DNA from 2 places in the Bacillus kalamii genome. Region 1 is predicted to be linked to the other one. Evidence: a T-box and tRNA genes for the amino acid it is inferred to sense, from the RefSeq annotation. Region 1 holds a T-box; the other holds one or more tRNA genes.
The links. A T-box is a leader RNA that pairs with one kind of tRNA and senses whether it is charged. The one in region 1 lies ahead of argS (arginine--tRNA ligase), so its partner is inferred to be a tRNA-Arg.
Positions count from the first base shown of each region.

Region 1 (22,080 bases):
ATCGTCATCAATGTTTTCATATCAAATTGCAGGTGGATTAAATTTTTGAACCCGATTTTGAATAGTGAAAATCCGCCTATAACAATACAGGCGATGAAAGCAGCAATCGTAAAGGCATTTCCTTCTCCGGCTGTATACTGGAGAGCATAGCCGATCACCAGGAAGCAAAAAGCGATAATCGTTACACGATGCTCCTCCCAAAGTGTTTTCTTGCGCATTTCCACCTTTGATTTTTCCGGCATAATTTGAAGCTTTTCAAAGGCTCCCGCTTTTTCGAGTTCCTTCATGTCTACATGCCCGACAACAGTCAACTTTGATGCCCCAAAATTCACTTTAGCTTCTTCCACTCCATTTAGCTGCTGTACATTTTGCTCAAAACGCTTTGCACATCCTGCACAAGAAAATCCCTGGACCCGAAAAACTTGATTTTCCTTTTCACGGCCTGTTGCTTCACTCATCATCATTCACCTTACTTTCATTTCATGTGGAAATCAGTACAATTCCCTTTTCCTCTTCACTTCCGCCATCTCGTTATATGCATTTGGATCCTTATACTTAGTATGAACATGTTTCCGCAAGAGTTGCACACCCTCTAGCGATCCTCTTATTTATATGCATATCTGTTAATTCATGCATATATATACTTCTATCGTATTCAATTTTTATGCCTCCCGCAACCGTTTTAAGAAAATTTACACGTTTTATCCAACATATATATGAACAATCCAAATGGTTCCTATTTTACAAATCAGGGAAAACGCTAAAAAGCCCCCCTACATTGCGCAAGGGGGACTTTTCTAATTTTTAATTACATTTCTTTAGGGGCTTCAAGGCCGACAAGACGCAAGCTTTCAGCAAGAACAACCGTCACAGCGTTCACCAATGCAAGGCGGGATGCTTTCGTATCGTTATCCTCAAGGATGCGTACTTCTCCGTAATATTTATTGAAGCTTTGAGCCAAGTCGATTGCATACTTTCCAATTAAGGAAGGATCGTATTTATCCATGGCGCGTCTTACGATTTCAGGGAATTCCTGCAGCATTTTCACTACTTCCCATGCACTGTCGCCTTCAAGCGATACAGACACATTTTTATCGAATTCATAATTGCCTTTACGCAATAGTGAGCAGGCACGTGCGTGCGTATATTGAACATAAGGACCTGTTTCTCCTTCAAAACGAAGCATATCTTCCATAGAGAATTCAATATCATTCATACGATAATTTTTCAAATCGTGGAAGATAACAGCGCCGACACCTACTTGTTTAGCTACTTCTTCTTTGTTAGGCAATTCCGGATTGCGCTCATTGATGATGGACAATGCCATATCGATCGTTTCTTCCAATACTTTTTCAAGAAGGATGATTTTCCCTTTACGGGTGGACATTTTCTTGCCATCCTTCAGCATCATGCCGAACGGGATATGTGAAATATCATCAGCCCATTTATAGCCCATCTTGCTTAAAACAGCTTTTAGCTGTTTAAAGTGCAAGGATTGCTCGTTGCCGACTACGTATAATGATTTCACGAAGTTATAATGTTCTTTACGGTATTTAGCGGCAGCCAGGTCACGAGTTGCATAGAGAGTCGCGCCATCGGATTTACGGATTAAGCAAGGAGGCAATTCCTCTTCATCCAGTTTCACGACATAAGCGGAATCAGATAGAGTCAACAACCCTTGTTTATCCATTATATCAATCACTGCGCCCATTTTATCATTGTAGAATGCTTCCCCTGCATAAGAGTCAAAAGACACATTAAGCAATTCGTAGATTTCTTCAAATTCCTTCAAAGATTCTTCACGGAACCAAGTCCACAGCTCAGTGGCTTCTTCGTCTCCATCTTCTAATGCTTTGAACCAACGGCGCCCTTCATCTTCTAATTCAGGTTTCGCTTCGGCCTCTTCATGGAAACGCACATACAGTTCCAACAATTCTTTAATTGGATTTGCCTTTACTTTTTCTTCAGATCCCCACAGCTTATAAGCAGTGATCAATTTTCCGAACTGTGTTCCCCAATCTCCAAGATGGTTGATTTTAACTGGCTTATAGCCATTCTTATCACTGATCAATGCAAGAGCATTCCCGATCACCGTTGAACGCAGATGTCCCATTGAGAATGGTTTAGCGATATTCGGCGATGACATATCGATTGTAACGACTCCTTCATGGCCATCGTTGTTGCTGCCATATTGGCTGCCCTTAGACAATACGTCCTGTACCACTTCCTTGGATACAGTCTCCTTATTTAGGAATACATTTAAATATCCACCTGCTACTTCCACTTTTTCAAATAAAGGAGAGTCTAGTTTTTCACTGATGTCTTGTGCAATTTTTTGCGGTGCTGCCTTGCGGATTTTTGCAAGGGAAAAGCAAGGGAAGGAAAGATCTCCCTGTGTACTATATTTTGGCTTTTCAATAAGTGAAGTGATTTTTTCTAGTTCCAACTCTTCATGCAGGACAGTATGCAGCTGCTGCGCAAATTCATTAACATATTTCATTGACTTTACCTCCAACATATTTTTTTATATTTAGGTACTTTCTTACTATCGATATATTCAAAATAAAAAAACCCCCGTCTCTATTAAGATAAGAGACGAGAGTTATGTATTCCCGCGGTACCACTCTAATTGTCCGAATCGTTCCGGACCAGCTCTGTTTGTTAACGAGGTCTTTTCCCCGAGGTTCCCTACTGCTTTCAGGAATCTTTCTCAAAAGTGCGTTTCACTGCCGAACTACCTTCAGGCTTCCACCATCCCTGAATCGCTTCTGTCATCCGGTACAGTTACTCTCTTTCTCACAGAATCATTCTATTTTGTACTTAATTGTACTGCAAATCCAGTCGACAATCAAACATTTTTTCAAAAAAGTAATTATTTCGATAATATATAATTCTTACATTAAGTATGTCCTATTAGAAGTACACACTTCAAATAGTAGCCATTATTGTACCATTTTATGCAATTTAACTAAATCTGTATGTACCATTACATAAATTAGTAACATATTAATAACTATTTTGCGATTATTTTAGTTTATAATGTAATAGATTAAATCAGGTAATTATACGGAGGCGTTTCATTTGTATTACATGGACTATCATCATCACTCAAATCATTCCTTTGACAGCAAAGCAGAAATGAAGGATATTTGCGCTGCAGCTATAGAAAAAGGGATTCAAGAATTATGTTTTACGGAACACTTCTCCGTTAATCCTCTTACTCCCACTTATGGGCATATGAATTTTGAATCATATTTTCAAGATTTACAGAACTGCCGTGAACTCTTTGGGGAACAACTCACCATCAAAACAGGTATCGAACTATGTGAACCCCACCTTATGAAGCAGGAATATGACCAAGCTCTCCAATCACTGTCTTTCGACTTTATCATGGGTTCTATCCATAATATCCAACAGAAAAAATTAAGCGCCATCATCAATGAATACGGTGATAAAGCCAATGATCTGTACTTTGAAGAAGTATATAAACTTGTCAGTACAGCAGATATCGACGTACTTGCCCATATCGACCTCATCAAGAGATATACATATCGTGACAAAGGGACTGTGTATTCATTTGAACAATATAAAGGGATCATTGAGAAAATTTTACGGAAGGCGATTGAAAGAGGGATTGGAATAGAAATAAACACATCCGGTCTCCGTACCTCTCTGAATGCAGCAATGCCCAGCAAAGAAATCGTACAGCTGTACAAGGAACTGGGAGGCAAAATCCTGACCATTGGGTCCGATTCCCACAGTTCAAAGGATGTCGGCGGCAAAGTGCTGGATGGATACGAAATCGCGAAGGAATGCGGATTTACGGAATTGACTGTCTTTACGGGACGCAAGCCCGAGCAGATCCATCTGTAATCCAAAAGAGCTGCCCATATGCTTGGGCAGCTCTTTTAATTCAGGATTCCGATTCATTTTTAATAATCGCTTGTGACAGTGTAGATGTCACACTAACCGTGTCAAAGGTCAGGCCAAGCTGCATGGCCGTCACCGCTATCTCAGGACGGATTCCGGACAATGTGGATTCCACGCCAATTAATTTCAACGCTTCAATGAGATGGAACAATTCATTAGCGACCATTGTGTCAATCATGACAACCCCTGATAGATCGATAAATAAATGATGGACTCCCTTTTTAGAGCATTGCTGCAAAGTATTTTCCATAATCGCCCGTGAACGCTGTGTATCGATATCTCCCACCAAAGGCAATAAGGCAGTATGGTGCTTCAAGGATATGATAGGCGAGCTCAACTCATTGATCATTTCCTGCTGGGCTTTCATCAATTGCTTGGAATTCCTGTAATACTCTTCAACGAACTTGGTGATTGTAGTATCAAACGCACGCCTAACCATCCGATTCCATTTGCTATGCTGCTCCCTGCTGACCTGCTCTTCATGCTCGAATACAAACCGATCAATATAATCCGCGTATTGCTCGCGGACCCTCATGAATTCACGCAGAATATAATGGATAGGTGTAGCCACATGCTGGCTGTCCTTGGCCACAGATAAAATCCAAGAGTTGAATCCCTTAAAAAACGTTTCTTCATCTTCAATAAAGATATTGCAAATCGATTCATGAAACTCATTATTTTGCCCTTTCAAGTTCTTAACAATTTCGGGATCTACCGCCGCATATACCGAATCAGGATCCTTATCATCCAGTGAAGTGTACCATTCATCTGTTAATTGGTCCTTCAAGTTAAAAAAGTAATCGCGTATTTCTTGATTTAAATCCATCCTCAGCCCCACCCTTTTGACTAAAAAGCCAGCCTAATATATTTATAGACTCATTATACCCAGTCCTTGTGCAAAAAGCTTATTCCAGACCTGCTACTCGGCAAAAAAGAAGAGCATAGGTTTATAGGCATTCCCCACCGGCATAGATGTTGTTTCACCTCCTAATAAATGGGTAATAAAACAGAAACGCACCTAAATATAAAAGGAGGAGAAATGAAAATGAATTATGAAGAATGTATAAAGGCATGCAAAGAATGCATGGAGGCTTGCAACGTTTGTTATGATGCTTGTTTGAACGAAAAAGACATTGATATGATGAGAGATTGCATCCGCATGGACCGGGAATGTGCGGATATGTGCACCTTGGCTCTGAAAGCCATGCAATCCAGATCCCCATTCGCTGAACAAATCTGCGGCCTTTGCGCTGATATCTGCCAAGCATGCGGAGAAGAATGCGGAAAACATGATAGCGAGCATTGCCAAAAATGCGCAAAAGCATGCCGGGCGTGTGCAGATGCATGCCGCCAGATGGCAACCGTTTAATTGGCTATCCTACGGTACAAGCCGCGGTTTAAAACTCAGACCGTTGAAAAAGTCGTTAAGGATGGGAAAAACACAAGAATTATCCACTATATATAACAATATAAAAGGAGTCCGCAATCTAGATGTTGTAGATTGCGGACTCCTTTTTCACTAAACTTCAGACTTTTTAAGTGCCCTGTTCAAAACTATGCGGCTTTATCTATGCATTCTTTTATTTTTCCTGTGAGGCCATCGCCTTGGCTACATATTCATTTACGTCAGCGATGCTCGGATTGGCCATATAATGTCCGCCTTCAACCTGGATGGTTTGGCCAGTGATGAATTTAGATTCATCGGATGCAAGGAACAAAACGGTATATCCAATATCATTTGCTTCGCCGTGATAAGGAACTTTATTATACTTTTCAAAAATGGCGAGCATTTCTGCAGGCATATTGTTTTTGGCGGCAGGAGTCAAAATTAGACCGGGAGCTACACCATTGCAGCGGATATGGTCTTTCCCGTATTGGGCAGCGATATACTTTGTCAAGTTGGCGACTGCCGCTTTGGAAGCGCCATAGGCTGTGCGGACTGAATCGCCGGCAAAAGCCGCCATGGAAACGGTATTTATAATAGATCCGCCGCCCGCCTTCTTCATATAAGGAATAGCGAAACGGGCTCCAAGGAGAACACTTTTCGCATTTACATTCATAAGGCGGTCCCATTCATCCAAGTCCATATTGACGGCATCCAAATCTTTTTTCAAATTCGTCATACCGACATTATTGTATAGAACATCAATCTTTCCATACGTTTCAACAGTAAAATCAACCGCCTCTTTAATGGATTCCTCTTTTGAAGCATCGAGGAAAACAGCAGTTGCTTCTCCGCCATTATTTTTAATATGTTCGGCTGCCTCCTTGGCGCCTTCAATATTGAAATCCGCAATGACGACTTTTGCCCCTTCTTGCGCCATTAATGTCGCTGCAGACAATCCAATGCCAGAGGCAGCTCCAGTCACTAATGCAACTTTTCCTTGTACACGACCCATATGGTTAGTCCCCTTTCAGAATACTCTTCTATTCTCCGAAATGATCAAGCAATTTTTTATGGATGGCCAAAAATTGTTGGACTTCCTCTTCCGTTAAGGCTTCGAACAACTGTTGGCGCAATTCCGTGCCCTTTTGATGTGCTTCATTCAGAATGTGAACGCCCTTATCCGTTATGGTCAGAAACACATTTCTGCGGTCTTCCTTGCTATACTCCCTGACAGCCAGTCCATTTTTAATTAATTTATTGGCTATATTGGTGATGGAACCAGGGGTATACCCTAGTCTAGCAGCAAGGACAGACTGCTTCTGCGAACCATTATTATGCAATTCTGCCAGTACGAGAATGGATGAAATGCCGATGCTTTTATTAAAAGCCTTCGACCACCTGATAATCGCTTCATTATTGAACAGATTGATTGTGTGTATAAGTTCGAATATATTGCTATGTCCCACAATATCCTCCTACTTTCCCATCCTTGCGCTTACAATCAGAAAAAAAGAACCCGGGGATGCGTGTTTTGCGCCCACCGGGTTTTCCAAAATATTAGCGAAGCATTGTAGCTCCACCATCAACCATGATGGTTTGTCCAGTTGTATAATTTGAATCTTCGCTTGCCAACCATACAGCTGCACGGCCAATATCTTCTTCCAATTCCCCAAGTCTTCTCATTGGAATGTTAGAAATCATGCGTTCATAGTATTCAGGCATTCTTTCTGACCAAGCAATCATACCTGGTGATTTAGCGATTGGAGAAATACAGTTCACATTGATGCCGAATGGGCCAAATTCACGAGCTCCTACACGAGTAATAGCACGGATTGCTTCTTTGGCTGCTGCATATGCTGCTTGTGTAGCATCGCCGTTGATGCCTGCACCTGAAGCGAAGTTGATGATTTTTCCTTTTGTTTCTTTCAAATATGGAAGCGCTGCTTGCATGAAGTAGAAAGTTGGATAGAAACCTGTTCCGAATGACAGATCCAAATCTTCCTGAGTCAATTCTTCAAATGGTTTTTGTTTTGAAGCATGCGCATTGTTTACTAGAATATCAAGTTTGCCGTAAGTGTCGACTACTTTTTTAACAACATCTTTTAATTTGTCATGTTCCATTAAGTTTGCTTGGATAAACATTGATTCAGGTGAATACTTTTGTAATTCCTTAACTGTTTGATCCCCTGTTTCCTGGTTTAAATCGACAATCACTACTTTTGCCCCTTCTTTAACGAAGGCTTTAGCCATACCGCTACCGATACCGCCGGCTCCCCCAGTAATAATTGCCACTTTATCTTGTAATTTTCCCATTATTACATCCCCTCTCTATGCATTTAGTTTAACACCAAACCTTTTAACATTAAAATAATATGCTTAACATTTTTTAAATAGTGCAAATATGTTTATTTGTGAATTATTTCACATAATTAATTCTTGCCGTAATCGCTTTCATCCCTGCAAATACAAACCTGAATCCACTTTGACTAAATTAAGAATACATACTGTTTCACAGCATTTACCCTTCATTCATGTTATTAATCTATTGTATTGTCCATGCTGGTTTGATTATCAAATAGAGAAAGTTGCTTCTAAGTGAGGGTTTTTTACGGAAATGGCAAAGAAAAAACCTGAAGAAAAACTTCAGGTTGCTCCTTTAAGTGGATTGGTCATCAAAATGTGCAAGCAATTTTTCATGAATCTCCAAAAACTGCTGGACTTCCTCTTCCGTCAAAGCTTCAAATAACTCTTGGCGCAGCTCTGTCCCCTTCAGATGGGCTTCATTCACGACGTCCAATCCTTTATCTGTGATAGTAAGATATACAGTGCGCCGATCACTTTCACTATATTCCCTCACGGCCATTCCATTTTTCACAAGTTTGTTGGCGATGTTCGTAATAGAACCGGGTGTGTAGCCCAGTTTATTGGCCAAATCAGTCTGTTTCTGGGAGCCGTTATGCAACAGCTCCGATAAGACAAGAATAGGCGAGATGCCAATGCTGTACTGGAACGATTTAGACCACTTGATGATTGCTTTATTCGTGAATAACTCGACTGCGTGGATCAATTTAAATATGTCACTCTGTCCCAAAAAATCCTCCTGCTTTCTCCAAAAATTTTAGGAATCCTAGCTCCCTGCCTGCCCGGCTGTTCAAATGGCGGGATATTCCCAGCAAAAACGGCTTGCAACATATCCGTACAGATTACTCCTATCCCTTCAGTTTATCACTAAGGATTTTAATATAAATAAGACTTTGCTTGGAAATGATACGATAATTTGTAAATAACCGTTAAACAGCAGGAGGTCAATAAAAATAATTAGTGTCTGTTTTTTAAGAACTTTTATCCAGAAAAATAGCCTATTATACTAACATATACAGGTTAATGCCGAATCCAAGGCTTTATCCCCCACAAAAATGGCAGCTGATATCAGCTGCCATCCATTTTAATTCCTCATATATTCCTGTCCATAATCGTGGAGCACCATCGTCAAACCGGAAATAACGCCTGTATGGTCTTCTTCCCCGTTCAATCGGAAACCATACTTCTCATACAGCTTCTGGGCCACTTGATTATCCGGCGAGATGCTAAGGAAGAGCGTATCGCAATTATATTTCTTCTCAATATGGGCTATCAGCATCGGCAGAAACTTGGATGCATATCCTTTCCCCTGAAAATGCCGATCGACCATAAACCGATCAAGCCAAACGTCTCCGCTTCCGGGATCATACCCGTACATCGCATATCCTACCGCTTCATCGCCTTCATATAAACCGGCGGATGTCCAATGCGGTTCAAATATCGATTGGGCAATCGAGAACGAATTGCTTTCAATATAACCAGTCTGCTCTTCATTAACTGATAATAAGGCAATGGTTTGCCAATTATCAGCATTTACCTCACAAATGCGGAGGCTCATAATTCCACTTCGCTTTCATTCATTTTATATAGTAAAAGGGCTTTTAAAAACACCCTCAAACTTACATTCTTGCCATCGTTCTTACTTTTTTGCGATGGGAGACGAGAATAACTCCCAGCAGGACCGTCATTACGCCGATTGCCGCAGCAACTATATATATGGCTTGCGAAACCGGGAAGACATCCATTAATACTCCTCCTATAAACGGTCCGGCAATCATGCCGACCCCATGGAACATGCTGAACAATCCATATGCAGCTCCATAGGAATTACTGCCGGTCTGGTCAACAATGCCGGCGAGCGTCGCTAAAGTAGGAGACAGAGCCAATCCTATGCTTGCTCCTATCATAACCATTCCAATAGTAACTTGCCATAAAGAAGCAGCATTTATTAAGAATGGAAGAGACAATCCCAAAATGCCAATCCCCGCGACCATTAAATATTGCGGACGGATTTTATTAGTAAGGGCACCTGATACTGGCGCCATCATTCCATATGCCACTGTCATTATACCGAACAGGAGGCCTATCATGGATGGAGTTGCGTTGAATTGCCCTGATATATAAATAGGGAGCGTTGGCTCCATAAGGCACATAGTCGTTTCGGCTGTCAGTATTATTCCCACAATCCACAGCACTGTTTTATTCTTCAAAAGAAAAAGGGCGCTCTCTTCCTGCGCTTCAAGATGTTCAGGGTCCTTCAAGAGAATATAAGAAAGGCCGAATGTGAGGACTGTAAGGACAGCCGCAAAGATAAACGGCATTTCATATCCTCCGTTTTCCATCAGCCAGCCTCCGATAGGGGCTCCAAGCAATGTTCCTGCGGAAATGCCTGAAAGGGCGATTCCCATCGCAGCCCCCCGCTCTTTTACAGAAAATAAGTCAGCCAGCAAAGCGAGAGCAGCTGCCCAAGCTGCTGCCCCAGCCAATCCTTGGACTGCTCTGGCTGCAATCATCGCCTCTATGGAATGGGAGGAAAAAGCGAAAATGACTGTCGCTAGCGCCATCCCTGTCAGCCCTAAAAGCAATGGTTTCTTGCGCCCGATCTTATCCGATAATCGCCCAAAGAAAGGTGTAAAAATCAAAAAAGCAATAGCATAGGAACTGAACAGGATGCCGACCAACGTTGATGAAGGTTTGAGCACCTCAGTTATATAAGGGGTAATAGGGATTATTAAACTATACAGCAGCATATCGATGAACAAAATGGTGATAACCAATGTTAGTCCAATTCGTTGATTTTTTGTACTATCTTTAAAAAAACTCATTTTCTTCCCTCCTTGCTATAAAACCACAAAACTATTTTTGTTTTTATAGTTTTATCCATCCATAAAAAAAGAGTCTGAATCATACCATTTGATCTCTCCAGCCTCTATACTAGATTTTTATGCTTCCTTTTTTTGTTCTGCTGCAAGAGCAATCGGGTGATGCTGATCGATCAGGCCGAACAGCAATATATCAACAATAGCAGCCAATGCATCATTTAAATTGATGCTGTTCTCAATAAAAAATGATCGGTCCAGCGTAGAATTCGTCGCGTCCAATATTAATTTCATCATCAATGGAACATTCCTATTCACAATCAGACCTTCTTCAATTCCCTTTTCAATCAATCCACGAAGGGCATCCCATTGGTTTAATGCCGTATGCATCCGTTCATACTGGACAGGATAATATCTTTTCATCTGCTCGAGAATCCTTAAATCATAAAACTCATTATATTTCGGAACAACTGTAATCACTTTTTTTATTTTTTCAAGAAGGTTCAATGAATCATCTTCCAGAATCCTCTCTGTCTGTTCGTCAAATTCAGCAATCGTATGCTCTATGATGCCATCAAGAATCTGAATCTTAGAGGAAAAATGCTCATAAAGCGTCCTTTTGCTGATTCCCAAACGTTTCGCTAAATCATCCATCGTAAACTTCATGCCTTTAGCCTGAATTTCTTCGATGAATGCATTCATAATTCTTGCCTGCATAAACTGCCTCCCTGCGGAAAATAAAGCCAGCTCAAAAACCAATAAAACATTTTTAGTTTTCTTTGTGCATTTTTATCTTATCTCACTGTAATATAAAAAGCAAACCATCCTGAAAATACGCAAAAGGGATTCCTTTTGTGCCAGGAAACACGATCGGCAAATTAGAATGCCGATTCCTTTTCTCGATATCGTTGGAAATCGACAAACCTTGTTCCCTGAAAACGCAGCGCCCCTTCATCCCCTTCACATAATTGACCGAAATCGTCGCCTCTCACTTGCAGTTCCATCCTATCTCCGCTCGCTACTTCAAACGTGACAAAATAGGATTGATGAACGCTTGTTTCTCCCCCTCCCCCGGCTTTATGGCGTTTCGCCACAACACGGGCGGAAACATCCAGAACCGGTAAACGATTGTTCTTTCTCCAAGTGGCTATCCCTCCCACAAGTCCAGCGATAAAAACGCAAACAATGAGCCCGAAAACAGTCACAAAGACAATTGGAAAAACCGTTGCCAAACCATCAAAAAAACGGTCCCCTGTCATTCAACACCCACTCCGGAGGAAGGCATACGCGTAAAGCCAAGATAGCGTGTCCCTTGAAATTGCAAATTTCCTTCGTCCCCTTCGCTCAACAGGCCAAATTCGCGCCCCTTTACTTCCAGCTCCATCCTGTCCCCATTTAATACTTCAAACGTAACAAAATAAAAATGGCGGACCCTTGATTCGCCGCCTCCTCTGATTGAAGTGCGCTTGGCGACTATTCGCGCCGGAACGTCCAATATAGGCGATTGATTGTTCTTTTGCCAAACTGCCAGATTTTTCGTTACTGTATATATGGCTACAACAACAATAATAGCTAAAATGATGAAGAACAAAGGCGGCGCACTGTCAAATACGCTATAGCCAAACTGCATTTCCTCTTCCATTAAACCATCCTCCTTAAACCAACTAATAGTAGTATACAAAATATAAATTGAAATAAATACCATTTATTAGATTTAATGATCGTTCCTTCCGGTTAAGAACTATTGGGCCAACAAAAAAAGATGGTCCCTTATAAAAGGGCCATCATTTCCAAGAATTCAATGCTGCACATCTTTCCGTTGTTCAACACAAGTCGGGAATACGCTTAAACAGATTCAACGACATGAAAGCCGAGGCTTTCTGCTTCTTCCCTGGAAAATGTTTCATCCAAATGCATGCAATACACTTTATCGCGGTGCTCTGCCGGAATCAATTCAGTCAGCTTCCGCAGAGACAGATGCACATTATTCTCCGGATCAGCTTTACTTGTATCCTGATAAAATTGATCTATTTTCCCATCAAGCATCAAGCTTAAGATGTCATCCGGCACCATATTGCAGTCGCCGCTGTAGTATACGTTTTTTCCGTCAATCTCCATTAAATAGGCAAAGCAAGTCAAGGTCGGGACATGCTCCACCAAATAAGGCTTAATTGAGGTAATGCCCATTAAATCCTTTGGCGCATAGGAATCGCCGATTGCTACTTGATCATATTGGTCATCGCTGATTCCTTCACTCCGTAATATCTCCTGAATATCTTTTACTAACGCCTTTGGAGAAAGAATGCTGATTTTTTTCACTTTCTGCGGCTTCATCACATTGAAGGAATAACCGACCAGATCCCCAAGCGACCCGACGTGATCTGCATGAAGATGCGTCTGTAGCAATGTAATCTGCCTTACTCCGTCCAGCATCCCTCTTTCCATTATTCTGCTGAAATTTGTAGAGCCGCAATCAATTAAAAACAAATCCTTTTCTTTTTTCATGCAGGCATTATTATTTCCCAATGCCGTATTGAATGCACTTCCGATTCCGATAAACGAAAACATACGATCAACTCCTTACTAATGTACATACCCCATATCCCTACATCTTAGTAATGTATCCTAAAATATGCAAGTTCTTCGGATAGACTCGGCTAGTTTAATTAAAAGTTCTTTTACGTAAGCGAAGAAGCCGTTCCTGCCTAGCTTGCAGAAACGGCTTCTATTTTTATACATGGGAAGCGATTATGTCCACTTTACCGCAAATCGTAAACTCTCCGAACCCATTAGGCAGAATGAAGTGATCGCCTTTTTTTAGCGCATACTCTTCATTCTCTTTCTTCAATACTCCTTCACCATCAATAACAGAGCATAACATATACGTATCGTAAGCGAATGGTGTGCAGTCTGAGATCATCCACTTATAAACGGAGAAGAACTCCGACTCCAGGTACTTCATGATCTTTGCATGGCCCCTCTGCTCAAAAGTGGCTTGTGGCGCTTCTGCCTTGTGAGGAATCGTTGCCACTTCGAGAGATTTATCCACGTGTAATTCACGAGGGTTGCCCTGATCGTCCGTTCGGCCATAGTCATACAAACGATAGGTTGTATCAGAGCTTTGCTGAGTTTCAAGCACTAGCGTCCCTTCACAAAGAGCATGTATGGTTCCACTTGGCACATAGAAGAAATCGCCAGGCTTAATAGACACACGATTCAGCAGTCCATCCCAGTTTCCGTCCTTCATTAGTTGAATGAATTCTTCCTTCGTTTTGGCAGAGTGGCCGTAAATCAAGCTGGCACCTGGCTTGCAATCAAGAATGTACCAGCATTCCGTTTTGCCAAGTTCGCCATTTTCATGTTCTTTTGCATAAGCATCATCTGGATGGACCTGAACCGATAAATCCATATTCGCATCCAAGATCTTTGTCAGCAAGGGGAATACATCTTCCTTAGGATGGCCGAATAATTGAGGCTGTTCTTTCCATAAACGGTCCAATGTCTGGCCCTTGTAGGGTCCGTTCATGACAGTCGACGGACCATTCGGATGAGCAGAAATGGCCCAGCATTCGCCCGTGCGGTTGCTAGGAATTTCGTATCCAAATTGTGTGCGGAGTGCATCTCCCCCCCAAATTCTTTCTTGAAATACAGGTTGTAAAAACAATGGTTCCATGTTGTTCCTCCCGAATAGTGTAGTCTGATTTGTTGCAGTTATATAGTGATGGATATTGAAAGTAAAGGATAAAGAGATAAGCAGTCTTAAGCTTTGTAGTGATACAAACCGAAACGTTGAGCATATGCAAATTGTTGATAATCACATCTATGCTTGCATAGCTTTTTCCCTTATATCCTAACATGCCCTTTTTTTAATGGGCGTACAAATTATGTACCATCTGTTACAATTGCCTACGCCCTAAAAAAGGCTTCAACTTAGCTATTTTAACTCTTCAATACTGAATAATACTCAAAAAAAGCCCAAAGTTCCATGAACTCAGGCTTGTGGAGTACGCTTTCCTGCATAAAAAGCTTCAAGCAGCACTTGTATACCTATGGCAAAAATAAAGACAAGCCATGAATAGGCCCAGCTTCCAAAGAAGCCGATCACTAGAAACAAACCGATGGCAAAGATCCATAATGCGCCGGATAGATTTCCATGGACCATCATGGCTCTTATTGCTTCTTTCTCTTCAGGGTTCGCATTAGCCAGGTGGTTGCTATTCCAGATGGTTTGCTTGCTACGGTCTGTTTCAGTCAACCCTAAAAAGACGAATAAACAAATGGCTGGTAAAACAAATGGCACCAATGTAGAAATAGCGACGAAAATGGCTTCATTATTGAAAGACAGCAATTGGTTCATATGTTCAAGCTGACCTGTAAGGCCCATTCTTTCAAGATAGACAATAAAAGAAATGAACAATCCGATAGTCAACAACAAAGCGGCAATCGCATATACAGCTGCCCTCTTTTTCTTCATCGCATAGTGCTGATCCGTTTCATGTGTTAATCCGATGAAAACGAATGCAGTAACCGATATGGCCGCAAACGGAAAGAATACTGAAATCCCTGTGAATAGGTTTTGGTTTTGAAAGAATACAATGAGCGCTGTAATAATACCGAACAACAAAATCCCTGTCGCAATTGTATATCCTAAAGCAAGCTTTTTCCCCAATGGTTTCCGGATATACATCGCGTCGTATACTTCCATTTTTCTGCTCAACGAGATTTCCTCCGCCACTTCACTGATATCGCCCAGTTCCTTCATTCCTTGCTGAAAAGCTTCCTCTTCCGGCATTCCGTCTGCCATTGCTTCTTCAATGCGGATGGCCAAATTCGCTTTTATTTCTTCCTTCAGCTCATGCAGTTGCTTCGACTCTTTATAGTCCTCAAAAATGCGGTCCACATAACGCTGGATACGGTCTTCCATACAATCAACTCCTTATATTAATTGATCAATCATATTTTTAGTAAATTCCCAATCGGTTTTATTCCGCTTGTATAATGTTTCTCCTGCAGCATTCAGCTTGTAATATTTACGTCTGCCTCCCTGGCTTTCATCCCCCCAATAGGATGAAATGTATCCTTCTTTTTCAAGCCTCCTGAAGCTTGAATATAAAGTAGCTTCTTTCAATTCATACAAGCCTTTGCTTTTTGCGAGAATTCTCTTATATATATCATAGCCATAGCTGTCTCCATCGCGAAGAATGCCCAATACAATGGTATCCGTATGCCCTCTAATTAAATCTGAAGATATCTTGCCTTCCATGCCACCGCCTCCTGAGTACAATATATAACATATTACTTTGTCTGTCAAAGTAATGTAACAGACAAAATGATACTTTATTCCCCAAACGATTCAAAGAACGCCATCTGCAAACATTCTACATATTTGCCGGTTAAGATAGAAACGAACACAAAGGAGGAAAGAAAACATGAAAAAAAGACTCGCAATACCTTTATTACTAGCCGGATCCCTCACTATTACTGCTTGCTCTGACAAAAATGACGAGCACATGGAAGGCATGGATATGTCCCATTCTGATAACAGCAGCAAGCAAGGAATGAATATGGAGATGGGGCATAATGAATCGATATCACTGAAGGATTCGACTGGAGAAAATGAACTCAATATGCCTGCTATCCTAAAAGCAGACAGCCAATCAGATAACGAAGTGACCTATACAGTGGATGCAAGGCAAGGACAATCAGAGTTATTCAAAGGAACAAAAACAAATACGCTCGGCTATAACGGCTCTTTTATGGGCCCTGTCTTAAAGCTAAAAAAGGGACAAAATGTCCATATCAAGACGAAAAACAGCCTGCAGGAGGATACAACTTTCCACTGGCATGGACTGGAGGTTGCTGGATCAGCTGACGGTGGGCCGCATAATGTGCTGAAGCCCGGTACAACTAAGGAATTATCCTTCAAAGTGGAACAGCCTGCCGCCACCCTTTGGTTCCATCCCCATGTAATGGGCAAAACAGCGAAACAAGTTTTTAACGGCTTAGCTGGGCTCATATATATAGAGGATGATCAGGAAAATAAACTGAATTTGCCGAATGAATATGGAAAGAATGACATTCCTTTGATCATTCAGGATAAGGCATTCACAGAAACCAAACAATTAAATTATGATGGCGTTCATAATAGCGATGGAACTACCGGTGATACGACTGTCATCAATGGAACAGTGAACCCTCGGTTAACAGTAGACAAAGGACAGATCAGATTACGTTTGCTGAACGGTTCAAACGCGCGCAATTATACATTCAAGCTAAGCAACGGACAATCATTCAACCAGATTGCCTCTGATGGAGGATTGCTCAATGAACCTGTCTCCATGAAGGAATTAAAACTTGGTCCGGCAGAGCGGGCAGAAATTATTGTGGATTTTTCAAATACCGACGAAAAAACAGTGTCCTTGATTGATGGCAAGGATACAGTTCTTTTGCCGATCCATTTTAAAGAAGATACACATAATAAGAAGTCCGGGAAGCTGCCAGGCACGCTAACTACCATTTCTCTTTCTGAAGATCTGAAGCAAAAACCTATCGACAAAAAAGTCGAGCTCTTTGGAATGGGCAACAATGTCACCATCAATGGCAAACCATTCGATATGAATCGCATAGATTTTACCCAGAAGCAAGGCATCACAGAGATATGGGAAATCTACAATAAGCCCGACCATATGGGAGGCATGATCCATCCTTTCCATATCCACGGGACACAATTCAAGGTAGTGTCCATAAATGGCAAACAGCCGCCTGCCAATGAACAAGGCTATAAGGACACCGTCTTGCTCGATCCAGGCGATAGAATCAAGCTCGCGGTCTCCTTTCCCCATAAAGGCATTTACATGTACCACTGCCACATACTAGAGCATGAAGAAAACGGCATGATGGGCCAAATCAAAGTTGAATAACTAAAGCGAAAAGCGCCTGTTTACCCCCGACAAGCTTAAGGCGAGCACTGCTTAAAGGCTGCTCTTTGCCTTTAACAGAGATTGACTTAAGACCTCGAGGGGGTGGCGCTTGCAGCTGGATGAAACTAAAGCGAAAAGCGCCTGTTTACCCCCGACAAGCTTAAGATGGGGCACTGACAAAGGCTCTGCTTAAGGCTTCGAGGTTTTCCAATTCTCAGGTTAAGAACAACCCGATTGACAATAATAAGCCGAAGACTGTATTCGTCTGGGCTGTCGATTTCATCGCTGTAATCATTTTCAGCTTGATGCCTTCGCTCAGGAAACCTTTTACGGCTTTAACCGGAATTGGAATGCTGAGGAATACAAATAACGTCCAAGGACTTGCAACACCGGCAAATACAAGTGCCAGAATCCATAGATAGGCCAGCACGAAGGAAGCAGCCAATACATAAACAGCTTTCCTTCTTCCAATCAGAATAGCAAGTGTTTTACGGCCCCCCAGTGTATCTTCCTCAATATCGCGAATATTATTAGACAGGTTGATTGCCCCGACAAGGATGGCAATTGGGATGGACAGCAGAATGCTCTGCGCATTCACAAACCCAGTCTGTAAATAAAACGCAATGAGAATGAACATGGATCCCATGCATAATCCAGAGAACAGCTCGCCAAAAGGAGTATAGGCAATCGGCAGCGGACCGCCTGTATACAGATAGCCAATGGCCATTCCGACAAGTCCGACTAACGCCAGCCACCAAGTAGTGCTTGCACAAATATATACACCGATCAATAAAGCTATCGCATAGCAAGCAAGCGCCATTTGCAGCACTGTCCGCGGTTTCATGCCTTCACGTACAATCGCACCGCCGATGCCGACAGATTCCTCTGTATCTAGCCCTCTCCTAAAATCGTAATATTCATTGAATAGATTCGTAGCGATTTGAATGAAGAGGCAGGCAAACATCATGGCTATAAATAATCCAAAATCTAGCTTACTATAAGACTTGGCTGCAGCTGTTCCAATTAACACAGGAACAAAAGAAGCCGTTAAAGTATGAGGCCGGGTTAACTTCCACAATATTGCCATCTTCTTCTTCGTAAAATGTCTTTTCATCTCATCTACCCTTCCCCTAAATGATAATCCCGTCCAAAAGTTTAACATATAGTTGCCGGTTTAAGCGAATTTTGTCGAAAAATAATACGCATACCAAGCAAACGGCGATTATCTTCAGATTGATGTCCCGATCCATATTTCAAATCCAATCAACTCTTTACATGCTTACAATGACAAAAAGCAAGATACATAAAGCCGCAGTAATAAATGACAGTATAAAGAGAAGCAGGCTATACAGTACATTATTCGGCCATTCCTTAAAACCAGACAACACCATTAACAATATGGAAATGATAGTAATCGGAATGAATAAAGCATCTGCCCAATATCGAGGCATACGTTCATACACGCCGCCTAGAAATAAGAATCCATTCATCCCCCAAACTAAAATAGCAATCATTGTCATGACTAATGGCCTTCGTTTCAACTTCCCGCTTTTGTCAGTCACCGATGTAATCACGACAAGGGCAAGCATGGAGGCCAGCAAAAAGAGAAACCATTCCAACATTTATCCAAGCCCCCTCTTGATAGGTCCAGTATACCACGTTCCCTGCCCATTCATCTAAAGGGAAGAATCGCATGAAAAAGGCAGCCTTCTAAATGAAAGCCGCCCTATGCCCTGGCCAAATCCCTACTCTCGCTCTTTAATATAACTGCCGGATAAAACGATTCTTCTTACCGATGTAGATAAAACCAATTGAAAATAAGAAAGAAAGAACGACGATTGCTGTACTGTATAGAAAGGAATTCATTTGAAAGACTATTCCGACTGTCAGCAGGAACAATCCATGTGATACATACATCAAAAAGCTGATTGGCCTTAGCATTCGGTAAATCGGCCTATTACGTAACCCTGCGTTTCTCAGGAACGAAAATAAGAAATAAACGGCAGGGGCAAGCATTAACCACATGCCATTTCCCTTTGTAAAAGATTCTCCCCTCAATAAGCTTACTTCCAAAAGTAAGAATAGGAAGAAAAGAATACAATACCACAAGTCTTTTCGCGGCTTTCTTTTTTCTCCAAACATCGCTAAATATATGCCCGCACTCACAAAAAAGCTCCCGAAAAATAATCCATTCCTTGTTGTCAGGAAAAGGGCATAATACCATGAAAGCAAATCCTGTTGTTGAAAAAGGTCATAGTACGATTGAAGCAACGTACCTGCCACAAATAGTGTAAACGTTATGTACATAACGAATTTGGGCTTTAAAAACTTAAATAGGCAATATGAAAAAACAACAGCAAATAAGAGAGAAGGAAGATACCAGAGTGTATAATAGCTTCCTTCAAAAAAGAATTTCTGGAGGTATTCCCCCCAGTATTGCCAGCCGCCTCCCTTCGCCAGCCAAACCATTGCCTGTAAAGGCAAGTAGATCAGACTCCATAGCACATACAATTTGAGCAGTTTTTTTGCATATATAAGGAGAAAGGTTTGTTTCTCACCAGATCCTGAATGCCCATCCAGCTTTTTGAAAAAGAAATAACCTGAAGCCATAAAGAAAAATGGTACAGCCACACGGCAAACCCCTGAGACCCATATGTAGTTAAACGCCGGCGACAGATCAAGAAAGGGATCTGTATGAATGCTGATCACGAATAAAGCTGCTACAAATCTCATCAAATCAATAGCATTGTATGACTTCATGGATAGCCTCCTGGTGGATGTACGGAGAAGCCATCGCTGTCAATATGCCCGAATAGGTTGCCACCTCGAATAACACCCAATCTCCTGTCTGGTAAGTCTCTACTGCTTCTGTAAGATCCAATATCAAATGATCGCTACTCGCCCCCTCAATGGTAATGCCTGAATCGTAAGGGGTTAGACCACTAACATCCATATCCTGCCTTCCGATCGCCACAATGGCTCTTTTCCTTAATCCTTTATCCTCGAAAAGAGGGATGTCCCCAAATGCATTCATTCTCGCAGTTTCCCCCTGCGGCAATGAAGGCTTTTCTTGGATTTCAATAATTTCCGCCTTTAAAGAAACCGTCCTCGAAGTCCATCCAGGCACTTTATTCCCCTGCCCTATTTCCATCCCTAGATAAATGGCTTGGTTTACACGAAGCTGTGTGACCCCTTTCGGCAGCCTTCCTTCATACAGCATTTGCAGAATGCTTGAATTCCCTCCGGATATAATGGGCAAATCAATGCCGTATCGTCCCCGTATTTCCTCACCTAAGGAAATGAAATGCCCATAATTTTGTTCAGTCGGCATAATCCCGCCGAAGCAGGTAACATTCGTTCCTAATCCTTCTAGCACAATTCCTTTCATCTGGACAATCGAATCAATCATGGCAAACATATTTTCGGAATGCTCATGCCAAATGCCTTCGCGTAAATCTCCTACATCGACCATCAGAATAACACCATGTTTTTTCTTTAATTCGGCCGCTGCTTTGTCAAGAGCACGGATAACCATCAAGTCAGAATTCAAGCTATAATCAGCGAATGTGACAACCTCATTCACTTCACTCAACTTAGGCGATCTTAACAGCATTTTGGGGATGGGCAGATGATTGAGTTTCTTCAGGTTTTCAATTCGTGAATCTGCCAACAAATCAACACCTGCTTCCATTTGGGCTTTAGCAAAAGCTTCGTTTCCGCAGCATCCTTTCGTGATCCCGGCCACACTCACTCCATATTCCCTGGCTTTATTCACCAGCTGCCTGGTATTATGTTTGATTTTCTCCAAGTCTATCTGCAGTACAGGCTTCATAGCTGTGTTCCCCCCAGCTGCTTCCGATCCAGCTGTTGATAGTGAAGGGTATCCATTTTTTTAAATTGTAAGGCCCCGAGCTTAATCAGTTGGTCCAAAACCTCTGAATAACTGCAATTTTCGGAAGCCTGCACCAATAAAGGAAACATGCTGTGCTTGGTGAACCCCGGTATGGTATTCACTTCATTCAGATAAATGGACTGATTTTCTGTAATAAAGAAATCTGCCCTAAGCATTCCTGTGCATCCCAAAGCACGATAAGCTTCCTTCGCATATTCGCACATTTTCAAATAAATATCATCGGAAATGTCAGCAGGGATGATCGGAGTGAGTCCGGCATCCATGTACTTATCCTCATATCCAAAAAAAGAAGCTTCTCTCTTCCATTCTCCAGCCATTGAACACCTGATCATCTGATTGCCTGTTAAAGCAACCAATACCTCTTTGCCTTGAATTTCTTCTTCTATTAGAATTTTATAATCATATTGAAAAGCCGCCATGATTGCCCCTTCTAAATCTGCCCTTGACAGACAACGGGTAATGCCGATGCTGGAGCCCATATTAGCGGGCTTCACATAGCAAGGATAACCGATTTCTTCTGTGGCTCTCTGTAAGCAGCCATATGGATTACGCTTGTACTCATCTTCTTGAAAGGCAATAAAAGCGGCCTGAGGAATAGAATGGCAGCTGAAAACCTTCTTGGCCAAAACTTTATCCATCGCAACAGCTGAGGCAGCCACCCCATTCCCCACGTAAGCTATATTCATCATTTCCAATAGTCCCTGCAGCTTTCCGTCTTCTCCAAAAGTACCATGCATGACGGGAAACACG
Region 1 covers NZ_JBDFMI010000006.1:56,026-78,105, forward strand. The annotation lists gene ABC357_RS18125 (heavy metal translocating P-type ATPase) at 1-458, opposite strand, end outside; gene argS (arginine--tRNA ligase) at 809-2,500, opposite strand; T-box leader at 2,589-2,809, opposite strand; gene ABC357_RS18135 (histidinol-phosphatase HisJ family protein) at 3,091-3,873, shown strand; gene ABC357_RS18140 (STAS domain-containing protein) at 3,914-4,756, opposite strand; gene ABC357_RS18145 (four-helix bundle copper-binding protein) at 4,970-5,299, shown strand; gene ABC357_RS18150 (SDR family NAD(P)-dependent oxidoreductase) at 5,511-6,329, opposite strand; gene ABC357_RS18155 (MarR family winged helix-turn-helix transcriptional regulator) at 6,358-6,783, opposite strand; gene ABC357_RS18160 (SDR family NAD(P)-dependent oxidoreductase) at 6,875-7,630, opposite strand; gene ABC357_RS18165 (MarR family winged helix-turn-helix transcriptional regulator) at 7,974-8,408, opposite strand; gene ABC357_RS18170 (GNAT family N-acetyltransferase) at 8,763-9,236, opposite strand; gene ABC357_RS18175 (MFS transporter) at 9,298-10,503, opposite strand; gene ABC357_RS18180 (TetR/AcrR family transcriptional regulator) at 10,621-11,214, opposite strand; gene ABC357_RS18185 (DUF2500 domain-containing protein) at 11,376-11,756, opposite strand; gene ABC357_RS18190 (DUF2500 domain-containing protein) at 11,753-12,139, opposite strand; gene ABC357_RS18195 (MBL fold metallo-hydrolase) at 12,343-13,065, opposite strand; gene manA (mannose-6-phosphate isomerase, class I) at 13,229-14,170, opposite strand; gene ABC357_RS18205 (permease prefix domain 1-containing protein) at 14,489-15,421, opposite strand; gene ABC357_RS18210 (PadR family transcriptional regulator) at 15,434-15,760, opposite strand; gene ABC357_RS18215 (multicopper oxidase family protein) at 15,927-17,417, shown strand; gene ABC357_RS18220 (1,4-dihydroxy-2-naphthoate polyprenyltransferase) at 17,632-18,531, opposite strand; gene ABC357_RS18225 (hypothetical protein) at 18,689-19,039, opposite strand; gene ABC357_RS18230 (acyltransferase) at 19,176-20,177, opposite strand; gene ABC357_RS18235 (alanine/ornithine racemase family PLP-dependent enzyme) at 20,155-21,249, opposite strand; gene ABC357_RS18240 (D-alanine--D-alanine ligase family protein) at 21,246-22,080, opposite strand, start outside.

Region 2 (9,457 bases), 840 kb from region 1:
CCAGGTCATAAGGGGCATGATGATTTGACGTCATCCCCACCTTCCTCCGGTTTGTCACCGGCAGTCACCTTAGAGTGCCCAACTGAATGCTGGCAACTAAGATCAAGGGTTGCGCTCGTTGCGGGACTTAACCCAACATCTCACGACACGAGCTGACGACAACCATGCACCACCTGTCACTCTGTCCCCCGAAGGGGAACGTCCTATCTCTAGGAGTGTCAGAGGATGTCAAGACCTGGTAAGGTTCTTCGCGTTGCTTCGAATTAAACCACATGCTCCACCGCTTGTGCGGGCCCCCGTCAATTCCTTTGAGTTTCAGTCTTGCGACCGTACTCCCCAGGCGGAGTGCTTAATGCGTTTGCTGCAGCACTAAAGGGCGGAAACCCTCTAACACTTAGCACTCATCGTTTACGGCGTGGACTACCAGGGTATCTAATCCTGTTTGCTCCCCACGCTTTCGCGCCTCAGCGTCAGTTACAGACCAGAAAGCCGCCTTCGCCACTGGTGTTCCTCCAAATATCTACGCATTTCACCGCTACACTTGGAATTCCGCTTTCCTCTTCTGTACTCAAGTCCCCCAGTTTCCAATGACCCTCCACGGTTGAGCCGTGGGCTTTCACATCAGACTTAAAGGACCGCCTGCGCGCGCTTTACGCCCAATAATTCCGGACAACGCTTGCCACCTACGTATTACCGCGGCTGCTGGCACGTAGTTAGCCGTGGCTTTCTGGTTAGGTACCGTCAAGGTACCAGCAGTTACTCTGGTACTTGTTCTTCCCTAACAACAGAACTTTACGACCCGAAGGCCTTCTTCGTTCACGCGGCGTTGCTCCGTCAGACTTTCGTCCATTGCGGAAGATTCCCTACTGCTGCCTCCCGTAGGAGTCTGGGCCGTGTCTCAGTCCCAGTGTGGCCGATCACCCTCTCAGGTCGGCTATGCATCGTTGCCTTGGTAAGCCGTTACCTTACCAACTAGCTAATGCACCGCGGGCCCATCTATAAGTGATAGCCGAAACCATCTTTCCCTCTTCCTCCATGTGGAGGAAGAAACTATCCGGTATTAGCCCCGGTTTCCCGGAGTTATCCCAGTCTTATAGGCAGGTTGCCCACGTGTTACTCACCCGTCCGCCGCTGACTTCCGGGAGCAAGCTCCCTTCTGTCCGCTCGACTTGCATGTATTAGGCACGCCGCCAGCGTTCGTCCTGAGCCAGGATCAAACTCTCCAATAAGTGTTTGACTTGCTCATAAGATAAAACTTGTTTGTTCCAACTCTGTTGGAACTTCGTTTAGAATTAACGTTGACGTGTTGTCTTGTTTAGTTTTCAAAGAACATTTTTTTGGAGCGGGTGAAGGGAATCGAACCCTCATCATCAGCTTGGAAGGCTGAGGTTTTACCACTAAACTACACCCGCATAATAGGTATTTTAAAATAATATGGCGCGCCCGAAAGGAGTCGAACCCATAACCTTCTGATCCGTAGTCAGACGCTCTATCCAATTGAGCTACGGGCGCATATTCATAAGATGTCGTTGGTGCGGCCGAGAGGACTTGAACCTCCACGGGGTTTCCCCCACTAGGCCCTCAACCTAGCGCGTCTGCCGTTCCGCCACGACCGCGAAGTTGTTAGCAACATCATTTATTATATCACTATAACTCGATGTTTGCAACAGTTTTTTTAAAAAAAAGTTTTCTTTTTTTAAAAGTGCGGGTGAAGGGACTTGAACCCCCACGCCGTAAGGCGCCAGATCCTAAGTCTGGTGCGTCTGCCAATTCCGCCACACCCGCATATAATGGTGAGCCATGAAGGATTCGAACCTTCGACCCTCTGATTAAAAGTCAGATGCTCTACCAACTGAGCTAATGGCTCATCAATGGCTGGGCTAGAAGGATTCGAACCTTCGCATGACGGAATCAAAATCCGTTGCCTTACCGCTTGGCTATAGCCCAATGATGTCTGTTGTTATTTCTAAATAGTTTCTTTACGTTATTTCTAACTTGACCTATCAGAAGCAACCCACTTATCATATCACATTCCGATTTTAGAATGCAAGCTTTTTTTAATTTTTATCAGATAAATAATGGGAAGCAAATTGAATGCCTCCCTATTATCATTCATGACCCGTACGGGATTCGAACCCGTGTTACCGCCGTGAAAGGGCGGTGTCTTAACCGCTTGACCAACGGGCCCTGTTCTATATAGGTAACTTCATTATGGTTATTTTGATATTATGGCGGAGAAGGAGGGATTTGAACCCTCGCGCCGCTTACGCGACCTACACCCTTAGCAGGGGCGCCTCTTCAGCCTCTTGAGTACTTCCCCACAACATAAAAATGGCTCCGCAGGTAGGATTCGAACCTACGACCGCTCGGTTAACAGCCGAGTGCTCTACCACTGAGCTACTGCGGAATAGTATTTAACAGGATTAGCAAGCAACTTGTTATCCTATCGACTATTTAGATTATAAAGATGTTGATTCAACCTGTCAAGAGTCCATCCGTTATTTTTGATTAAAATCTATTTATTTGCCTGATCGGACCTTTTTCAGCTTTCCTCTGCATTTCCCGCAAGCATATCTTTTTAGATCAACATTCCGTTTACGGACATACAACGTATGGCAAATTGAACACTCATAATAATAAAGTGTTTGTATCTTTCTCTTGTTATTCTCAGGAAGAACGGAGCAAAACCGGGGCGCATCCACTTTTTGCAGAAGTATTCTAAAATCCTTGTCTCTATGCTTATAGCCCTTTCCTTCAATATGCAAATGATAATGGCATAATTCGTGCTTAATAATCCCAACCAACTCGTTTTCCCCGAATTGGTCATAATAACGGGGATTAATCTCTATATGGTGGCTATGCAGCATATATCTGCCTCCAGTCGTACGCAGCCGTTTATTAAAATAGGCCTTGTGCATAAATGGTTTATCGAAATCGCGAAGCGAAAGTTCCTCCGTTAATTTCTGCAATTGATCATCATTCAACGTTTTCCCCGCCCTTCTATATGAAACGTGACAAACCATTATAGCATACAATGAATCACACTTTTATAAGAAGGGGGATTCACAGAAATGCCAATATGGTTAGAAAAACAAATCAGAAAAGCCTTTTTCGAAAAGAACGCACAACAGGTTCAAGTCCTCAATCAATGCTGGTATTTTTACCGCAAGACAAACAAGGATGAACTGCAAGGCTGAAAACAAAAGGGCACTGCCCTTTCTCTGGCGCAGTACCCTACTAATTTTACCCTTCCGGCTGAAGCATCGTTAAAGATACACGTTGTTTCTTGCTGTCAACCTGCTCAACCCAAACAGTCACTATATCTCCGACAGACACAATATCCAGAGGATGCTTGACGTATGATTTGCTCATCTTCGATATGTGGACCAGGCCATCCTGCTTGACTCCAATATCGATGAATGCCCCAAAATCAACTACATTGCGGACTGTCCCCTGGAGTTCCATGCCTGGGGATAAATCCTCCATTTTCAGGACATCTTTTTTCAATAACGGCTTGGCCATCTCATCTCTCGGATCTCTTCCAGGCTTCATTAATGTATCTACCATATCCTTTAGCGTCACCTGGCCAATCCCCAGCTCCTCGGACATTTCTTTTATGTCCATTTCCTTCAATGACTGGCGAAGAGCCGTTGAGCCGATATCCTTTGTAGAAAATCCGAGGTTAGCAAGCAATCGAATAGCCACTTCATAATTTTCAGGATGGATGGCAGTCGAATCAAGAGGTTCCTTGCCATTCGGAATTCTGAGGAAACCTATACATTGTTCATAGGTCTTTGCCCCAAGCCGCGGAATTTTCTTCAACTGCTTTCTTGATGAGAATGCACCTTCCTCTTCTCTTTTCTTCACAATATTGGAAGCTACGCTTTTGGAAAGCCCAGCCACATATTGCAGTAGAGAGGAAGAAGCTGTATTTACATTGACTCCAACTTGGTTGACGGCTGTTTCCACAACAAAAGCCAAAGAATCATTTAACTTCCTTTGAGATACATCATGCTGATATTGGCCCACACCGACTGATTTCGGGTCAATTTTCACCAATTCTGCCAATGGGTCCTGCAAACGGCGGGCAATGGACACTGCACTTCTCTCTTCTACGTGAAGATCCGGAAATTCCTCACGGGCCAAATCGGAAGCCGAATAAACAGATGCTCCTGCTTCATTAACAATTATATAGTAGATTGTATTATCCAATTCTTTCAGTATATCCGCTACAAATTGTTCCGTCTCTCTTGAGGCTGTGCCATTTCCGATTGCAATGACTTCAATCGAATAACGCTTAATGATTTCTTTTATTGTAGCGGATGCCGCCTCACGTTTTGCAGCTGGCGGATGAGGGTAGATGACCGCTACCTGCTCCATCTTCCCAGTTTGGTCGACCACCGCGAGCTTGCATCCCGTCCGGTAAGCCGGATCGACGCCGAGAACCATTTTTCCTTTTAAAGGCGGCTGCAGCAGTAAATTCCGGAGATTTTCAGAAAAGATATGAATTGCCTGGTCTTCAGCTTTATCTGTCAATTCATTACGGATATCCCTTTCGATAGAAGGGTGGATTAATCTCTTATAAGCATCCTCTATTGCCTCCTTAACGATTTCTTCAACAATTGAACCGGTATATGGAATCATCTTTCTTTGTATGTATGAGTATATACGCTCCGGGTCTATTTTAACCGATATCCTTAACACTTCTTCTTTTTCCCCGCGATTCAAGGCCAATACACGATGGGGAACAATTTTATTGACAGGCTCCTCGTATTCATAATAATTCTCATACACTTGCTTTTCATCCTTGCTTTCATCCTTCACCACAGACTGGATTCTCCCTTGATTAAAGGTTGCCTGCCTAATCCACTGGCGTAAAGACGGTTCGTCCGATACCATTTCAGCAATAATATCCTTGGCGCCAGAAATCGCCTCTTCAACAGATTGGACCCCCTGCTCCTCCTTTATATACGCTGCTGCTTCTTCATCTATAGAACCGGATTTAGGAAATGTAAGCATCCACTGCGCTAGCGGTTCTAATCCTTTCTCCTTCGCCACTGTCGCTTTTGTTCTTCTTTTTTGTTTATATGGGCGATATAAGTCTTCAAGTAGCTGTAATTTTTCAGCAGAGGCAATTTGCCCCTTGAGCTCTTCAGTCAATTTGCCTTGTTCTTCAATTGACCGGAGGATTTCTTCTTTCCGCTTTTGAAGATTCTCTAAATAGTGCCACCGATTCATAACATCCCGGATCTGCACCTCATCCATGCTGCCTGTCATTTCTTTTCGATATCGGGCAATAAAAGGGACTGTATTTCCCTCTTCCAATAGTGTTATAACTTGTTGGACTTGCCTTTGGCTCAGCTTCAATTCTCCGGCGATGGCTTTACTTACATCCAACGGTTTTATATGAATGGTTTCCACAATTGTTCCTCCCATTATTTCGTCTTCCCTTCATTTTACCAAATAACTTGCACCACTTCTAATCGGCCAAAAATAGTAAAAACCTGCTTCAATTATTGAAGCAGGCTCCCCACTATAAACGTTACATCATCCGCATGGGCGGCATTTTCATGCCAAATGACTTCCGACAGGAGATCAATCGATGTCGTTTTACTGATATTCGATTTAATTTCTTTCAGCTCCATGCCATCTGAAAAGATAAAGAAACGCGAAGATGGTTCATACTTAAAACGCTGGCCCTTAAACTTTCTTATCTTTCCGGATAGAAAACCTGAAATCGGCAACGGGTAGATAACCTTCTCCTCTGAAGGTTTATACATGAAAAAGCGTATATTTCCGACAGATATGAAATGGACTTCTTTCGTTTCAAAGAAGAACTTCACTATAGCTACCGCGGCTCCTCTTTTGCTGACCAGCGCAGAATTGCACTTATCGATCAACTCTTCGAGAGGCAAATCATGATATTGGGCAACTATATTTGTTACAGCGCTGGACGATTCATATGCGTACTCTCCGCTGCCCAGGCCATCGGCAAGCACACATATGAAATAGGATTCAGTAGTGGCGAAATAGTATGAATCCCCGCAATAGTTTGCATTATCTTTCGCTACCTGTCTAACATTCACTTCAACTTTTTCATTTTTTATAAGGTCATTGATCATCTAACAAACTCCGAGCTGCCTTCAGCATGGATTGCTTCACGGAGTTTTTTAATCGCTCTTCTCTGCAAACGGGACACATGCATTTGTGAAATGCCAAGTTTTTCTCCAGCTTCCTTTTGGCTAAGGTTATCCAAGTATGTATATTGGATGATCATTTTCTCCCGCTCCGAAAGTACATGCAGCACCTTTTCCAAAACCATCCGCTGGTTTACTTTTTCATAACCTTCCTCCACATTGCCGAATATATCAAGCAAGGTTACAGTACCGCCATCAGAGTCCGCTTCTATAGTATGGTCAATCGACAGCGCCTGATAGCTTTTACCCATTTCCATCGCTTCCAATACTTCCTCATCGGAAACCTCTAGATAATCCGCAATTTCTTCCACGCGCGGTGAACGATGCAAATCTGTTGTCAGGGCTTCAACCGCCACTTTGATTTTCGGCCCCAGCTCCTTAATGCGGCGAGGGACATGGACACTCCACGTCTTGTCCCTCAAGAACCGTTTGATCTCTCCGATGATAGTCGGCACGGCAAAGGCTTCGAAACTTTTGCCGAACGTTTCATCATAGCGGCGAATCGCTCCAAGCAGACCGATCATTCCCACTTGATAAATATCCTCTTGGAAGGAACGTCCTTTTGCATATTTCCTGGATATAGTCTCTACCAATCCTTTGTAATGCATAACAAGATTATTTTGCGCCTCATCGTCCTGATTGAGTTGATATGCTCTAATCCAGGCGTTTACTTGTTCTCTTGTTTCTTGATTAGGTTGAGATTGTCTTTGCATCACTCTCCACCTGCTCTCCTTGAACAAACTTAGTCATAAAGACCGTTACACCTTGATACTGATGTATTTTCACTTTGTCCATTAGTGTTTCAATCAGATACAGCCCTAGCCCTCCTTCTCTAAGGAACTCCACCTGCACCTCTTTTTCATAAGGTCCCAATCCTTGTCTCACTTCATCAAAATCGCAGCTTTGGCCGCTGTCTGCAACCATAAGCTCCAAACGGTCCTGATAAAGGCCGAAACCAATTGTCACCTCGCCGTCTTCCTCTTCTTTATAGGCGTGTTGGACAGCATTTGTGCAGGCTTCACTAGTAGCTATTTTCAGATCCTCAATATCATCATAGGAAAAACCCATACGGCTTGCTACTCCAGAAATAGTCAAGCGAACAACACCAATGTACTCAGGCTTTGCCGGGATCTTCATTTCAATGTAATCATAGCCTTTTTTCATCACAATCCACCCTTTGTATCGCTTGTAATATGAATAATATCCGCCAGACCAGTAATATCAAATAAACGCTTCAATCGATCAGACATCCCTACAATTTTAAAATCGCCATTATGCGCACGGACATTTTTAAATAAACCAACAAACACACCCAAACCGGTGCTATCCATATATCCGACACCGGATAAATCAACCGTTATGTTAACTTCTTCCTGTTCCGCCAAGGGATAAAGGGCTTCACGGAGTTCAGGGGCTGTATATGCATCAATTTCACCTTGTACTGTTACATTAATCATAGAATCTACTTGTTTCACATCAATCTTAATATTCATACGGCACTTCCCACCTTGTATAGTCCTAACTAGATTTAGTTATGCGTTATATACCCACTTAATATGGAAACAAAACAATTTTAAGAAGCTCTTTTTAAAATGATCATAGTGAAATCATCGCGCAGTTGGAAATGCTGCAGTTTTTCCAAGTGTTTATAGACATTCATCACAATTTCCTGAGGATGGAGATCTATGTATTTTTTTATTTCATCCACTAATGTTTCTCTCTCAATAAATCCTTCATCCGTACGGCATTCTGTCACACCATCCGACATCAATATAATCATGTCTCCTATTTCTACCTGTCTTTCGAATTGCTGATAATTGGTATCCTTGTTAACCCCCAACAACAGCCCCTTGGCATAAAGGTCTTCGAATTGTCCGGTGGAAGCATTATAATACATCGGAATTTCGTGTCCTGCCGAAGCATAAGAAAAAACGGATGTAGAGGGATTATACAAACCATAAAACATCGTTATGAACATGCTAGGATCCACATTTTGCTCAACAACCCTGTTCAACGACTTCAATACATGGCTTGGTTCATGTCGTTGATCCGGTATGCTGTCCATCGCATATTTGATCATAGACATGCATAAAGCAGCAGGGATCCCTTTGCCGATGACGTCCGCAATCCCTACACCAACACATTGCTTTTCATCCTGGATAAAATGATAATAATCTCCGTTCATCCGTTTCGCAGGCACCGAAACGGCCCCAATTTCCAATTGAGGCAATACCGGTATTTTTGTTTCCAAAAGGGTATTCTGCACGTTGGCGGCAATCTCCATTTCGGACTTAAGCTCTTGTTGGAAATGACGTAAACTTTGATTTTCCCTATAAGCCAATCCATACCCCATCATGACTTCCAGAAGAAAATCAAGAGAATCCAGCACACCTGATTGAATATCCGGAAATAAATCAAGCAGCACACTTTTATGCCAACTGATAATTTCTTCAGGCGCTATATCATGTTCAATTGTTTTTCTGCTCAACTGCTGCCCCTTGTAAAGAACCTCTTCGCTCTGTTCCTTTACATAAGCAGTCAGCGTATCCCGATAAATCTCTTCTATATTTTCACTCTTAAGCATTTAACTTCCCCCTAACGGAGCCATTTCGTTGCGCGAATATCAGTGCCTTTTCCCGGAATGGAATCTATCTCAAATGTATCCATCAGGCGTTTGACACCAGGCATCCCTGCTCCAAGGCCGCCGGAAGTAGTATAGCCATCCTCCATAACCCGTCTAATATCCGGTATACCGGGCCCTTGGTCTATCGCTTGGATCACTATTCCAATTTTTCCTGCTTCATTTATTTTTTCAATGAATATTTTTCCTGTACCTGCATATAAATAAATATTTCGGGCAAGTTCACTGATGGCTGTGGTAATTCTCGCTTGGTCGACAGTACCGAAGCCTACTTCTTTCGCCACGTTTCTGCCTAATTGCCGCGCAGCCACTATGTCCCATTCATTGACTATTTTTACAAAGGGTTGATGCATACTCAATCCCCCAGTTCCTGTTGCAATTTCTCTAAACCTTTTTCTAAATCTAGAGCTGTGTAAACGTCGTTCAAAGTAATGCCAAGTTCGATCAAAGTGATAGCAACAGCAGGCTGAATACCTGTAATGACTACCTTAGCCCCCATCAGTTTAGACATGCTCACTACATCGCCCAACACTTTGGCAATGAAGGAATCTATAAAATCAATGGATGTGATGTCAATAACAACACCGTTTGAGCCTGTTTCGTGGATTTTCCGCAGCAA
Region 2 covers NZ_JBDFMI010000006.1:900,233-909,689, reverse strand. The annotation lists rRNA gene ABC357_RS22395 (16S ribosomal RNA) at 1-1,229, opposite strand, end outside; tRNA gene ABC357_RS22390 (tRNA-Gly) at 1,339-1,412, opposite strand; tRNA gene ABC357_RS22385 (tRNA-Arg) at 1,436-1,512, opposite strand; tRNA gene ABC357_RS22380 (tRNA-Leu) at 1,531-1,616, opposite strand; tRNA gene ABC357_RS22375 (tRNA-Leu) at 1,704-1,785, opposite strand; tRNA gene ABC357_RS22370 (tRNA-Lys) at 1,792-1,867, opposite strand; tRNA gene ABC357_RS22365 (tRNA-Gln) at 1,873-1,947, opposite strand; tRNA gene ABC357_RS22360 (tRNA-Glu) at 2,116-2,187, opposite strand; tRNA gene ABC357_RS22355 (tRNA-Ser) at 2,230-2,320, opposite strand; tRNA gene ABC357_RS22350 (tRNA-Asn) at 2,333-2,407, opposite strand; gene ABC357_RS22345 (SprT family protein) at 2,520-2,984, opposite strand; gene cmpA (cortex morphogenetic protein CmpA) at 3,072-3,197, shown strand; gene ABC357_RS22335 (Tex family protein) at 3,244-5,436, opposite strand; gene ABC357_RS22330 (PP2C family serine/threonine-protein phosphatase) at 5,514-6,122, opposite strand; gene sigB (RNA polymerase sigma factor SigB) at 6,119-6,910, opposite strand; gene rsbW (anti-sigma B factor RsbW) at 6,888-7,361, opposite strand; gene ABC357_RS22315 (anti-sigma factor antagonist) at 7,361-7,690, opposite strand; gene ABC357_RS22310 (PP2C family protein-serine/threonine phosphatase) at 7,771-8,781, opposite strand; gene ABC357_RS22305 (anti-sigma regulatory factor) at 8,793-9,191, opposite strand; gene ABC357_RS22300 (STAS domain-containing protein) at 9,194-9,457, opposite strand, start outside.
Region 2: it has a tRNA-Arg gene. The T-box ahead of argS (arginine--tRNA ligase) is inferred to sense a tRNA for this amino acid. The anticodon was not compared.